2 linked regions of the Symmachiella macrocystis genome follow. The protein of the gene in region 2 binds, or shares a complex with, the protein of the main gene of each other region. Links are inferred from orthologs where the notes say so. Each region holds a gene or a part of one and is shown on either strand. Other genes may lie near its edges.

Region 1 (6,607 bases), 1.7 Mb from region 2 along the record:
CGCCAATCCCGAAGGGCATCTGTACGGATCGATCACCGCTCCGGAAATCAGCAAAGCCCTCAAAGCGGCCAAATACGATATCTCCCCCGAACAGGTCCGCCTCGAAGGCCCGCTCAAAGAAATCGGCATGTACACGGTGAAAATCCACCTGCACACCGATGTCGAAACCGACGTCAAGGTGTGGGTCGTCCCGACGTCATCGACTTGAGACGTCGCGGCTTCCTGAATTCACAGGCACAATCGAAATCCCCGTAGCCGTTTTGGCTGGCGGGGATTTTGTTTGCGCGGCTCGAGATAACAAGCAGAATGCATTAACCACCAAACCCCGTAGGTCCGGCTGTGCCGGACGAATCCGGGTGCGAATTTATATCAATCGTACAACGTGATGTTGCGGTGGCTTTTTGATTAGTTCCGGCCGGTAGAACCGGCCCTGCGGAGGACGTGGGTCCGTTCCCAGTTCTAGCTGGCCTTACTCACCAACGGTTGCGTCAATGCTATGAAATCTGGGCTGGTTTGATGTCTCGCATGCCCAATTTACGGGATAGACTCCACGACGCACCCAGCGATGAAAGCTTGACCATGGCCATTCGCTTGGGCACTCTACCAATCCATGCTTTACAGGATTGAAGTGGATATAGTCGAAATGGCTCTGGAAATCATCTTCTGATTCAATCGTGTGCTCCCAAAACTTGGTTTGCCAAATACCGCGTCTCCCATCCCGTTTTTTCCCCGCCGAAGTAGTCTGTTCCCGCCCGTCAACAGAAAGCCAATTCTTCGTGAATTCCTTTTTGATCCATGCCCAGCGCTTCGGGTAATTGCTATCACCGGTTGGCAAAGTCCAGATCGCGTGTAAATGATCGGGTAGTAAGACGATCGCATTCACTTCAAACGGCCACGACTGGCAGCACCGACGAATACAATCGCCAAACATCACTCTAGCATTTTGTGAACGGAATAATGGAGCGCGATATTCCGTTACGAGTGTAAAGAAAAACGTTCCTCCAGGGACGTGAGCGCGACGCCAGTTGGGCATGATGCGGCCTGACCTCCAACCAGAATTTCCGGCTGTGCGCATTTAACATGTGACTGCTAAATCGCGTAGGTCCGGCTGTGCCGGACGAAACCGGATATGAATAGACGTTAATCGTACATCGTGTTATTGCGGCAACGTTTTGAATAGTTCCGGCCGGTAAAACCGGCCCTACGGCTAAATGCGCTCCCACGTCACGGCAACAACCCCAGCGTCTCCTCAAATCCGCACACCAAATTGAAATTCTGCACCGCTACGCCCGCTGCTCCTTTGATCAGATTGTCGGTGCAGCTGAAGATGATTGCGTTGTCCCCAACGCGGCGGACGGTGATGTCGCAGAAATTGCTGCCGGTGACGTCTTTTGTGGCCGGCAGATGTTCGACGATGCGGACGAACGGTTTGTCGCTGTAATACTTCCGCATCACGTCCAGCAATTCATCTTCGGTGATCGCGCTTTTGAGTTTCGTATAGATCGAGCACAAGATACCGCGGTCCATGGGCATCAGGTGCGGGGTGAAGACCACGTCGACCTTGCAACCGCCGACTTCACTGAGAATCTGGTTAATCTCCGGCGTGTGGCGGTGGCGACCCACGGAGTAGGCGGCGACGCTTTCATTGCATTCGGGGTACAAGGTCGTCAATTTTGGTCCACGACCTGCTCCGGAAATACCGCTCTTCGCATCGATGAAAATACCCGTCGGTTCGATGTGCCCCCCGGCGATCAGCGGCGCGAGTCCGAGTATCGACGTGCTCGTATAACAGCCCGGATTGGCGACTAATTCTGATCCGGGAATGCGGTCGCTCCAAATCTCGGGCAAACCGTACACCGTGTTTCCCAGTCGCGTGGGATCGGTATGGACCTCGCCGTACCATTGTTCATAAACGCCTGGATCATTCAGGCGATAATCGGCGCTGAGGTCGACCACCTTGCAGCCACCAGCCAGCAATTGCGGAATGACCTCCATGCTCGCCTTATGGGGCAGTGCACAAAAAACGACGTCGGCTTTTTCGCAGATTTCATCCGTCGTCAGATTGTCGCAAGTCAGGTCCAACCGGCCGTGCAAACTGGGGTGAATGGTTTGGACGTGCGGACTTCCCTCCTGCCGTGTGGTGAGGGCGGTGATCTCCACTTCGGGGTGAGCAAGTAGGATTTTGATCAACTCCAGGGCGGCGTAACCCGTCGCACCGAGAATGGCGACTTTTACCATGAGGGAACTTCCCAAAAAATCAATGACTTGCAGAATGAAAGCGCAGGGGGACGAATCCGTATATTTTACGGGACACCCGTTAGCGAACAAGGGTTCAGCGCTGTGTTAAAACCCGCCCATATCGTCGTCACCGAAATACCCGCCGTCCGGTTCGGCCATATGGCTGTAATCGACGAATCGCATCGACTCTTTTTGCCAGGTCAGGTCCACGATTCCGGTGGGACCACTACGGTGTTTGGCCACAACGACTTCCGCTTTGCCGGGCGAATCCTCGGGGTCGTAGGCGTCCGGACGATGCAAGAACATGACAATGTCGGCATCTTGTTCGATCGCTCCACTTTCCCGCAAGTCCGCCAAGCGAGGCCGCTTATCCTCTCGCAATTCGACGCCACGGTTGAGCTGTGCCAAGGCGATGACGGGGACATGAATTTCTTTAGCCAGGAATTTCAGCCGCCGTGTAATCAGTGAAATCTGTTGTTCCCGCGGCGCGCGTTTGTCTTCCGGTTCGATCAATTGCAGATAATCGATAATGATTAAGCTGATATTCTGCTTGCGTTTGAGGCGACGGGCGATGGCGCCGATTTCCGACATATTGCGACCCGGTTTGTCGTCGATGTACATCGGCATGCCGCCCAACTCCGACGAGGCTTCCATCACGCGATCGTATTCGCCATCGTCGAGGTCGCCTTTGCGCATTTTGTGCCCGTCCAGCTTGGCGGTGATGCATAAAAGCCGTTCGGCCAATTCTAGATTAGACTGTTCCAGGCTAAAAATCAGCACGCCCCCTTCAGGGATTGTACCGTAGGGTAACTCTTCGCCGCGTTTTACATATTCGTCGCGCAAGCGATCACGAGCTTGGCGGGCGACAGCTTCGGCGATGTTCACCACAAACGCGGTTTTTCCCATACTGGGCCGTGCAGCGAGAATCACCAATTCCGAGGGTTGGAATCCGTTTGTTTGGTTATCGAGATCCGAAAAGCCAGTGCTCAGGCCGCTGATGCTCCCCTCTTTTTCCCGCCTCTGTTGAATGCGGTCGAACGCATCCATCAGAATATCCTTGAGCACCATGTTGTCGGTGTTTTCCTGCTGTTCGACGATTTGAAAAATCGTCTGTTCCGCCTTGGTGAGGATGTCGACCGTATCCTGAGAACTGTCGTAGCTTTCACTGAGAATATCGGTGCAGGCGTAAATCAGGTTCCGCAAGATGCCTTTGTCGCGGACAATTTGTGCGTAGTATTTTGCGTGGGCTGCGTGCGGGACGGTGTTGAGGATTTCGCTCAGATGTCCGACACCGCCGACCTCGTCGAGCTGGTCGGTCCGTTGCAGATGTTCGGCGACTGTGACGACGTCGATCCCGCGATTGCCCGATTCGTGCATGCGATAGATCGCATCGCAAATCTGCATGTGGGCTTTTACGTAAAAGTGATCGGGCGTCACCAACTCGACGACTTCGTCGATCACGTCGTTGACCAGTAACATACTACCCAACAAGCTTTTTTCCGCCTCAATATCCTGCGGGGGCAGGCGATCGGCTTCGTTGGTTTTTGGCGTGACAGTTGCCATGAAATATCCTCCCTGAATTGCCAAAAGCACTTTGCATTAATGCATTTAGCACGTTGTTGACTACTGAGGCCGCACGGCCGAGGTTGCCACGGAAGCTGTCGGAAATGCACGGCGGAGAGGTCCTGTTATGACCGGTCAACAGAGCGATAGCAAGTCCACAAATAACGTTGTCGCAACCTGTTGTCCGGACGCGTGATAGTGCAGCGGCTGGTACTCGATCATTGCCCGATGGTGGCCTTCGAAGGAGAATTGTGATGGCCAAACCAGCGATTGAGCAGTCGTGTATGCCGTTTCTGCCGAAGCAGCGTTTGTCCGGCGAAGTTCGGGTAAAAATCGAAGTTGTGGGCCGCGAGATGGCGAAGGCGGAGCGGATTCCTTAGCATGGAGGCAAATGAACTCTCACCTTGCCTGGGAAATGTCTAATGCAGCGCGTTTTCGGATCAACTCTTGCCTGTCTGGTTTTGGCAATTCCGCTGATGGGTTGGATCACATCTCCAGGCCCAGTGCGTGCAGATGATTCCGTTGATTCGCCGGCAAAACAAAAATTGCCGCGCATCGCTGCTGTGGTCACTGAATATCGACATAACTCCCATGCCGACGTCATTGTCAGCCAGTTGATGCAGACCAAGACTCTCGATGGAAAAGGCGAGTTTCCCAAACTACAACTCGTTTCGCTGTATACCGATCAAGTCCCCGAAAATGACACGAGTCGCCGATTGGCCAAAGAACATGGCGTGCCGGTTTTCGAGACAATCGAAGGAGCTCTCACGCTGGGAACGGGGGAACTTGCCGTCGATGGCATTTTGTTGATCGCTGAGCATGGTCAATATCCGAAGTCCGACACCGGACAGACGATCTATCCCAAGAAACGACTGTTTGCTGAAGTTCGCAAAGTCTTTGAAAGCAGCGGTCGGGTAGTCCCGATTTTTCATGACAAGCATGTCGCCGACAATTGGGCCGACGCCAAAGAGATCTATGATGCGACGCAGCGGCTCAAGATCCCCTTCATGGCGGGGTCTTCATTGCCCGGTTTGTGGCGGTATCCTCCGGCGAACACCAAACGAGGGGCAAAGCTGAAAGAGATCGTCGCCGTCTCTTACGGTTCACTCGACGCGTATGGTTTTCACGCCTTGGAAATGGTGCAATGCCTGGCCGAACGCCGTCAGGGGGGCGAGACCGGCATCGAATCGGTCTATTGCCTAGAAGACGATGCGGTGTGGGAAGCCGGTGAGCAGGGCGTGTATGATCAAGAATTGTTTCGCGCCGCCTTGTCCCGCCAAAAAGCACGTCCGATTTCTCCCGACCAAGACATGCGAGAATTGGTTCCGCACCCGGTGCTCTTTGTGATCGACTATCGCGATGGATTGCGGGCGAGTGTGCTGCAACTCAATCCCGCGCTGCAAGGGTGGTCGGTTGCGTGGCGCGAGGCGGACAGTGACGAAATCACCTCGACATTATTTTGGACGCAAGAAGCCCGTCCGTTCGCACACTTCAATTTTTTGTTGGAGGGGGCGGAGAAAATGTTTCATACTGGCCAACCGACCTGGCCCGCTGAGCGGACCTTGGTTACTAGCGGTGCGTTGGACGCGTTGCTAATTTCTAAGTTACAAGGGGGTAAACCGGTAGAGACCCCCTACTTGGATATTGATTACATGACCGAATGGGATTGGCAACAACCGCGCAATCCGCCGCCAGGTCGTCCGATCATGTCTCAGTAAAATCGAACGATTCCTATTCGTTTTTCTTACGGTCCGCATGATGTCCCGACCGTCAAAATAGAGATAACCTCCAAAAAGTATTATTCCCGAATCTCGGACTGAAGGCGTTGTCATTATGAGTTCTCAACCGACACTTGGCCGTGTGGATTCCATGGACCAGTTTCGCGGCTTTACCGTGCTGAGCATGTTCATTGTGAATTTCGCTCACTTCCAAGCCATCAGTCCGTTTTGGAAACATAACGACAACTACGTCACGTTCGCTGACTGGATCATGCCGGGATTTATCTTCGCTGTCGGATTCTCCTATCGGTTGACGATCCTGAAACGCCTGGAGAAGTTCAGTGCGATGACAACGTATTCGACATACTTTCGCCGCTCACTCGCGTTGATTTTGGTGTCGTTGATGTTGTACGGCTTTGGAGGCGATTTTAAACGCTGGAGCGATTTCAGCGCAGAGGAAACCATCCAAGTGACCAACGCCGAAGGCCAGATGGAAGAGGTGCAAGTCAACAAGACGTTTCAATTTGTGATGCGGTTGATCAAGTCCAATCTCTGGGAAGTGCTCAGCATCATCGCCGTTTGTCAGATTTTTGTGATGCCGGTGATCGCCGCTGGACCACTCATTCGTTTCGTGGTCATGCTTGGCTGTTTAGGGGCGCACGTATTGATTTCCGTTTGGTTCAATTGGGCATTCGTGCATGGTGACCAAACCAATTGGATGGTCCAATTATGGCACACCGGCGGCAATCGGTGTTGGGATGGTGGATTTTTTGGCATCATGTCCTGGTCGGTGGCCATGCTGGCCGGTTCGTTGGTCTACGATATTCTGGCGTCGAATACCCGTAAAAATGCCGGTGGCAAGATCTTTCTGTTTGCCGCTGTATTCATGATCATCGGCTACATTCTCTCATGCGGTACGCGGTTTTACGATATTCCTCTCGATGAACCCCAGCCCGATAAATATGCGTCCGACCCCATGGTCCCTGATTTCAGCAAGGCTGCGGGACGCGGGTTGTCAGGCCTGTTAGCCGAACCGCCGTTTATCATGCCGCCGCACCCTGACCAAAAAGCAACCAACGCCCGCCTCG
Region 2 (6,770 bases):
TTACAAAAGATAACCTGGTGGGTATTGAGTTGGACCAACATTTGCGCCGTGACCCCTACGAAGCAATTGCTGCAGACCGAATCGGTAACGGCCGCCATCGCACTTGCGCCGTGAGCTTGCACCAAGCGGCGGTATTGTTCTCCCACTTTGGGGGGAATACTGGTTTCAGCAACTTTGATGGCGGCTTGAAGTCGTTCGCTTTCCGCTTCTAAACCCGCTTTGGATTCGTTGATTTGCTGGCTGATCCGGGCGGTTTCCGCTTCGGAGTCCTTGACCGCCTGTTCGGCTTGTCCGACTTCGATTGAGGTAGAATCGACTTTTTCCAAGGCTTCGAGGATTTCGTCTTCCAACACGCTGTTGGCAACTTCATCCGCCTCGATTTGTTCCTTGATGATGTTAAATTCTTTGTTGGAAGCCGCCGCGTTGAGTTTGCCGCGCAAGCTCTCAATGCGAGCTTCATTGGTCTTCAGTTGCAAACTGCGGGAGTCCGCGTCCATTTTCAGTTTCTGAAACTTCGCATGCACCTCCGCAGCTTCTTCTTTTTTGGTCTCAACGAACCGTTGGCGAGCCTGGATCTGTTTGGGACCCCGTTCCAACTGGCTTTGTGCGCTTTCGAACTTCAAATGCAATTGGTGTAGTTCGCTCAAACTATGGGTAGTCGCTGCCATCGTAATCGGTCTCCGACGTTGAACGTCGCGGCTGGGATTGAAATTTGAACCACGGGTGATGCTTGTTTGAAAAGCTAAAAATCACGGATGGCTAATGCACAACAATTTGTTGCAAAACGGGTCGATCGTTTTTCGCCCCGGTGGAGTTTCGCCCCACAAGAGTTTCGCCCCACAGGAGCCGAGGGTTCTCCGGGAAACGACTTCTATTACATAATAACGGAACTGGTCCTGTTCAGCACGTCACAAAAAAAGGCCGGTCAAAAATGACCGGCCCTGAATCGTTTATTCCCCAGCGACTCCCGTCGCCAGGCTGTCTAAAAAGCCTTTTAACTGTTTACTACGCACCGGATGTTGCAGTTTGCGAACCGCCTTGGCTTCGATTTGTCGAACCCGCTCGCGGGTGACCTTGAAGATTCGGCCTACCTCTTCCAACGTATAGGTGTACCCATCGCCTAAACCGTATCGCAATTTGATGATTTCACGCTCGCGATAGGTCAACGTCCGTAGCACATAGTCGATCTTATCCTTCAACATCTCCTGCGTCGCAGCGTTGACCGGATTATCAACAGCGTCGTCCTCGATGAAATCGCCGAAATAGCTATCTTCGCTTTCGCCAACCGGTCGATCCAGACTGATCGGGTGCCGCGAGATTTTCAGGACACGACGCGTCTCTTCCAGGCTGATTTCAGCTGCTTCAGCCGTTTCCTCAATCGTCGGTTCGCGGCCGTTCTCCTGCAATAACGTCTTGCTGACTTTGCGGAGTTTGGACATCGTCTCGATCATATGCACCGGAATCCGAATCGTACGGGCTTGATCGGCAATGGCGCGGGTGATCGCCTGGCGAATCCACCATGTGGCGTACGTCGAAAACTTGTAACCACGGCGATATTCATATTTATCGACCGCCCGCATCAAGCCGGTATTTCCTTCTTGGATCAAATCCAAGAAGCTCAAGCCGCGGTTGCGGTATTTCTTGGCGATCGAAACCACCAACCGCAAGTTCCCGCCCGACAATTGCCGCATGGCCAATTCGTACGCGCCGAACCGCTCTTGAATATTCCGCATCCGCTTCCGCAGACTCCGCGGCGTCTCCAAAGTCATGTTCATCAGATCCTGCAACTCTTTCTGCAGGTTAGCCCGTTCGTCTTTGGCCGTCTTGAGGTTGCGGATGCTGTAAATCTGCTTTTCGATGTCGATCATCCGCCGGCAGATTTGTTCCAGCCGCTTCAGCGACGGTTGCAACCGCTGCGTCCGCAAACTCAACTCCTCGATCAGCGTCGCCATTTTGCGCCGTCGGATCTTCAGTCGTTCATCCGCCTCACGGCGAACTTTCTGCGACGCCGATTCATCGGTGGCAATCGCAAAATCCTCGATGGTTTTCCGCCGCAATTCTTCAAGCGTGGCGAGATTGTACGGCATGCGACCGAGGATCTGCGTCTTCTCCAAGCCTTCGGTGACCGAGACTTTAATCGTGCGGTCAAAGGGCAACTGCCCTTGGTGGACCTTCGTCAAAATATCGAGCGAGGTCTTCAGCGCATAATCGCTTTCCAGCAATTGCCGACGAAAACGACGGCGGGTGACCTCAATTTTTTTGGCCAGCGCGATTTCCTCGGGTCGCGTGAGCAGCGGGATTTCGCCCATTTGCGTCAGATACATCCGTACCGGATCGTCGATCCGCCGCGATTGTTCTTCATCCGACTTTTTGCCACGCGTGGCCCGAGCGCGCTTCTTCTTCGGATTGCCGACCGCCGGTTGCTCGTCGTTGATGATGTCCAGCCCGATCTCCTCTAAAGACATCAACAAGTTGTCGAGCTTTTCGGGATTCACGGCTTCGTCGGGAAGGTAGTCATTGACCTGTGAGAAGGTCAAATAACCTTGCTGCTTCCCTTGTTCCACCAAAACTTTTAGGTTTTCATCGAGTCTGTGCACAGAGAGTCCTCCGCGATATTCAAGCCAACTTGTTCTTGACTGCGCGTTTCTTGTTGTATTCAGAAAGCCGGCGTAACATCGCCGCTGTTTCATCATTTAGTCCGCCACCCGACTGTTGGACCTGCTCGCGCAATTGGCCGGACATCTCCACCGCGTCGGTCGTGTGACGCTCGCGTAGGCAGGCCAAAGTTTGTTCCAGCAGATCCGCGCCGATTCCTTTTCGGCGGGCTTCCTCATCCAATGAGACAGCGATTCCTTTCAAGGCGGAGTCCTCCAACTCAGCCATCACGCGGTGAAAGGTCAGTTCCTCTCCCGCATCCATAAGTCCATAACAACAGGCCAAAAGTTTTCGTAATTGCGGGTCCTGTAATTCCTCGCAATCAAAGTCGTCCCGCAATCGTCCGACCACCGAGGGATGGGCCATGACGATCTGCAATAGTTCATGTTCCAAGTATACGTCACGGCGCGATAGTGATTTCCGTGGCAGTGAAACTGTATCGTGCGCTGGTCCGTCGTGCCGTATAGCGTCCGCACCGTCACGGTTTCGTTGCCGGTCAGCGGCCCGTCGGCGAATATCGCTCAGACGTTGTCTGACCGCATGTTCCTTCAGTCCCAACCGTTGGACCAGCGACCCTAAAATCAAATCCTCTCGATTCCGCCATTTTCCTGCATCAGCACCGCCGGTGTGCGGCACAGTCGCCAGGACCTCCAGCATTTCGTCTAGTACGCGATCTTTGGCGTCGATTGAGTCTACGCCATAACGAGCCACTGCTCTTCTGAATTTATGCTGCCAAGCCTCCGGGGCTTGTTCGACGTCTTTCGTAAAAGCGGCCGCTCCATGAGTGGCCAAAAAGTCCGCCGGATCCATGCCGGCGGGCAATGTCATGATTCTTAGATCCACCTCTTGTGCCAAAAACTTGGTCAAGGCACGTTCCGCCGCGTTTTGGCCGGCATCGTCACCGTCGTAGACCAAGACTACCTTACGGGCAAAACGCTTCAGGTTCGTCACATGTGTTTCGGTGAGGGCAGTTCCCAATGTGCCGACAACGTTCATCTGGCCGTGCTGATGTGTGGTAATGCAATCCGTGTACCCTTCCACGACAACCACCGTGTCGGTCTTGCTAATTGCGTCGCGAGCATGATCGAAACCGTAGAGCAGACGGCTTTTAGTGAAGATGATGCTCTCTAAACTATTAAAATATTTCGGGGCATTTTCACGCGTCTCTCCCGGAAGAATACGTCCTCCAAATGCAACAGGGCGGCGTTGCATGTCGCGAATCGGAAACATCACCCGATCTACGAAATAATCATAATAACCGCGTCCCCCATCCCGCTGGGCAGCCAGTTTGGCAGCGGTCAAAACATCTAAGCCAAACTTGCCCCGTGCTCGCTGAATCAACCACTCCCAATCGTTGGGATGATAACCCAAGTGATAAGCGTCGATGACATCGGCAGTGAAACCGCGCGAATTCAAATAATCCCGCGCCTTAGCCGCCTGCGGGCTTTCCAATAGACATTCATGAAATTGCTGCTCAGCCCAAGCAACCACTTCGAACAATTGACTCTTACTGGTTCCGTCTTGATTCTGGCTGCCGCGTTGATAGGTGCGAGGCATTTCGATGTTGGCCCGGGTGGCCAACAGTTCAATCGCTTCGCGAAATTCGACCCGTTCGCTTTGCATCACAAATTCAAAGCAATCGCCGCCCGTATTACAGGACCAACACTTAAACGATTGCCGCTCAGGATAGACGCGCAGCGAAGGATTACGATCATCATGAAAAGGACACAGCCCCACGAACTCATGTCCGCCGCGCCGCGACTCGAGCGAAACGCCTTCGCCGATCAGGCTGACGATGTCCGTTCTGGAACGGACCAGTTCTTTGAATTCTTCGGAAGACTGGCGGGGCACCAACGACTCCTGCGGTAGCGACGTATTATGCGGCTGGGACGAATGAAAACAGTGATAATTCTTCGTGTCAAATCCAAGGATTCGACGCTGCAGATGGCCCGTCCGTGTTTTCGCCTCCGCGAAGCTGTTGAGACGTGTCTCCCGTCTGAGAGAAGTCTACCTGCTGGATGGCGATCGTCAAGAAAATCGTGACCCAGTTACGATGTTTGGCGGAGGCGCAACTCTTTAACTGTCAAAGCCTTGATGAAATTCTCCAAATCACAAGCCGGGCACAACGGGATTTGTTTCACCAACCGGTGAATTCCAGTCGATCCAGCCTGTTTACCCGAACTGCCTGATCCGTTCCGAACGAGATCGGCCTCTCTATCGTTAGCTCTCTCGGGGATCACATAAATCCCCGGCAATTTCCCGGATAGGGGCCGACTCAAACGCGAATTTCGCATACGAGCCGACCTGAGAGCGCGACCGAAATCATAAGCCACAAAAAACAGCCCGCAACCCCAATTCAGGGCACGGACCGTTGATTTTTTGCTGATCGAGACCACTCCTAAACCGACGGCTTTGCCGTCGCAGGGATGCGTCATTTTGGCTGTTTAGTAACGCGAACCAGATGGTCGTGGTCAATATATACGACTTCGCTAGTTTTATTACGACTCATAAATCGAATCGGCCAGTCGGATTGGCGTTGCAAATCGAAGTACGCTGTGCACTTGTACCTTTGCTTGTGCATTTGAGCGTGGCCAACCAAAGGATAAAATTTCACCGGACCGACCGAGGGGCCAGATGGTTCTATCACGACACGCAAATTTTTGACCACCGCCGACGCTGCGAACGGTGGAACATCACCCCGGTCCTTGAGTTGCTTGCTCACCTCCGTAAGAACCTCCTCAACCGTCGGGGGATTGTTAACCGCAGTGGGAAAGAGCAACGTGGCTTCGTCGGGCAATTTGGGTTTGGGCGGTTCAAGACGCGTGATGACAAACTCGATCCGCCGCTTAGCCTTTTTGTTGTCGTCCTTGTCGTAAAAGGGAACTGAAAATGTCCTTCCGAGCTGGACCTTCTCCACAACGTTGAGTGACTTCGTATAAATGTGGGTGAATTCCCGAGTGACCACTCCGTCATCATCAGGAAAGAGCCCCTTGTTCATTTCGGGCGAGTCGTCAATGCGCGCAATGAACGCAACGAATTCGTCGTCGAGTTGACGCACCTTCACCTGCCGCAGGGCGCGGTCCTTCAAGATTTGTCGCCCCATCACGGGATCGGCGTCACGGACAGGGACTGGCTGCTCTGCGCCAACCGTGATTGTTCCTTCTTCGTTCTCGCGAAGAACAATCTGTGGTGAAAAAACGGCGTGTTCCTTGCCGTTTTCGTCCTGTGCAAGCATGCGGCAAGCGACCTTGTAAAGGCGTTTCTCATTAATATCGTCTACTTTACCGTTTTTCGTAAGCAACTGGGTCTCGGTGTATGGCTGTGACTCACGGTCGACTACCCTCGGCTTCTGCGGGTCAGCTACTTTTTCCTCCGCCACCACCCACGGCGAGACCGCTAGCACCGTCAAACCGACGGCCGCCAACACACCGCGCATCTTCCACGACAACTGTGGGGACACTCCTTTGTCCAGAATCATTGCAAATCTCCGTTTCAGTGAACGGCCTGGCCCGAATGTAGTTGCCGACGCTGGCAACTGCGGGCGAGCGCCTGATAAAAAGTCGATCGTTTGTAATAGCGCCGCGGCATAGTCGCGGCTGTGGTTGGGGAAGCGGTCGACCACGGCGGCGTCGCAACACTGCTCGGCCGCTTGCTCCAAGCCCCGCCGACCCGACCAGACCACCGGATGCCACCAATACAGAGCAGTCACACAGAGCACCAACCGCCGCGTCCAATGGTCGCGACGCTGCAAGTGAGCCAGTTCGTGCGCAAAAATTCCGTCGATCTGAGTAGGCGTCAGCTGGTTTAGCAGTTCTGCCGGCAGAAGAATCACCGGGCAGCCATCAATCCGCCACAACAGCGGCGAGACCTGCGCGTGAATGACACGGACATCCGGCACCGTCGACACGCTAAACACCATTGCTAAACGCCGCACCTGTTGCTGCAGTGACGCTGGCGCGAGCGCGGTCAGGCGAGCAATCCGATGGAAACGCCAGGCCCGTATGCTCAATAACAGTAACCACGCGCATGCCCCGGCGATCCAAAGGGCGACTATTCCTTCAGCTAGATGATCGCGCCAGCGAAAGCCCTCAGGCTGTGGAGCTACAGCAAGTCGT

The links.
Region 1: the proteins of dnaG (region 2) and dnaB are in contact, whole or in part, in a crystal structure (PDB 2R6A), measured with the Geobacillus stearothermophilus proteins. The link is inferred for Symmachiella macrocystis from one-to-one orthologs. Residues at the interface, in WP_049624496.1 of Geobacillus stearothermophilus: Lys456, Leu457, Leu458, Pro459, Ala460, Asn463, Ala464, Leu467, Leu535, Leu536, Ile537, Ala538, Gln544, Glu545, Asp548, Tyr549, His552; in WP_033016901.1 of Geobacillus stearothermophilus: Ser13, Glu15, Ala16, Gln18, Glu91, Leu92, Asp94, Ala95, Val96, Pro97, Thr98, Ala99, Ala100, Asn101, Tyr104, Tyr105, Ile108.

The regions. Positions count from the first base shown.
Region 1 is NZ_SJPP01000001.1:3,543,403-3,550,009, forward strand. The notes cover bases 1,573-4,399. They hold dnaB (replicative DNA helicase), read right to left. Parts: upstream 3,802-4,399; coding sequence 2,344-3,801; downstream 1,573-2,343. Other genes in these bases: argC (N-acetyl-gamma-glutamyl-phosphate reductase), read right to left, coding at 1,573-2,238; CA54_RS30015 (hypothetical protein), read left to right, coding at 4,056-4,181; CA54_RS13755 (hypothetical protein), read left to right, coding at 4,224-4,399. Also shown: rplI (50S ribosomal protein L9), read left to right, coding at 1-208; CA54_RS13740 (REP-associated tyrosine transposase), read right to left, coding at 470-1,033; more of argC, read right to left, coding at 1,225-1,572; more of CA54_RS13755, read left to right, coding at 4,400-5,519; CA54_RS13760 (hypothetical protein), read left to right, coding at 5,635-6,607. UniProt on the Escherichia coli protein: The main replicative DNA helicase, it participates in initiation and elongation during chromosome replication. Travels ahead of the DNA replisome, separating dsDNA into templates for DNA synthesis.
Region 2 is NZ_SJPP01000001.1:1,844,103-1,850,872, forward strand. What follows is about bases 2,062-5,051. They hold dnaG (DNA primase), read right to left. Parts: upstream 4,507-5,051; coding sequence 2,617-4,506; downstream 2,062-2,616. Other genes in these bases: rpoD (RNA polymerase sigma factor RpoD), read right to left, coding at 2,062-2,597. Outside these bases: CA54_RS07135 (zinc ribbon domain-containing protein), read right to left, coding at 1-668; more of rpoD, read right to left, coding at 951-2,061; CA54_RS07150 (M56 family metallopeptidase), read right to left, coding at 5,087-6,770. UniProt on the Escherichia coli protein: RNA polymerase that catalyzes the synthesis of short RNA molecules used as primers for DNA polymerase during DNA replication.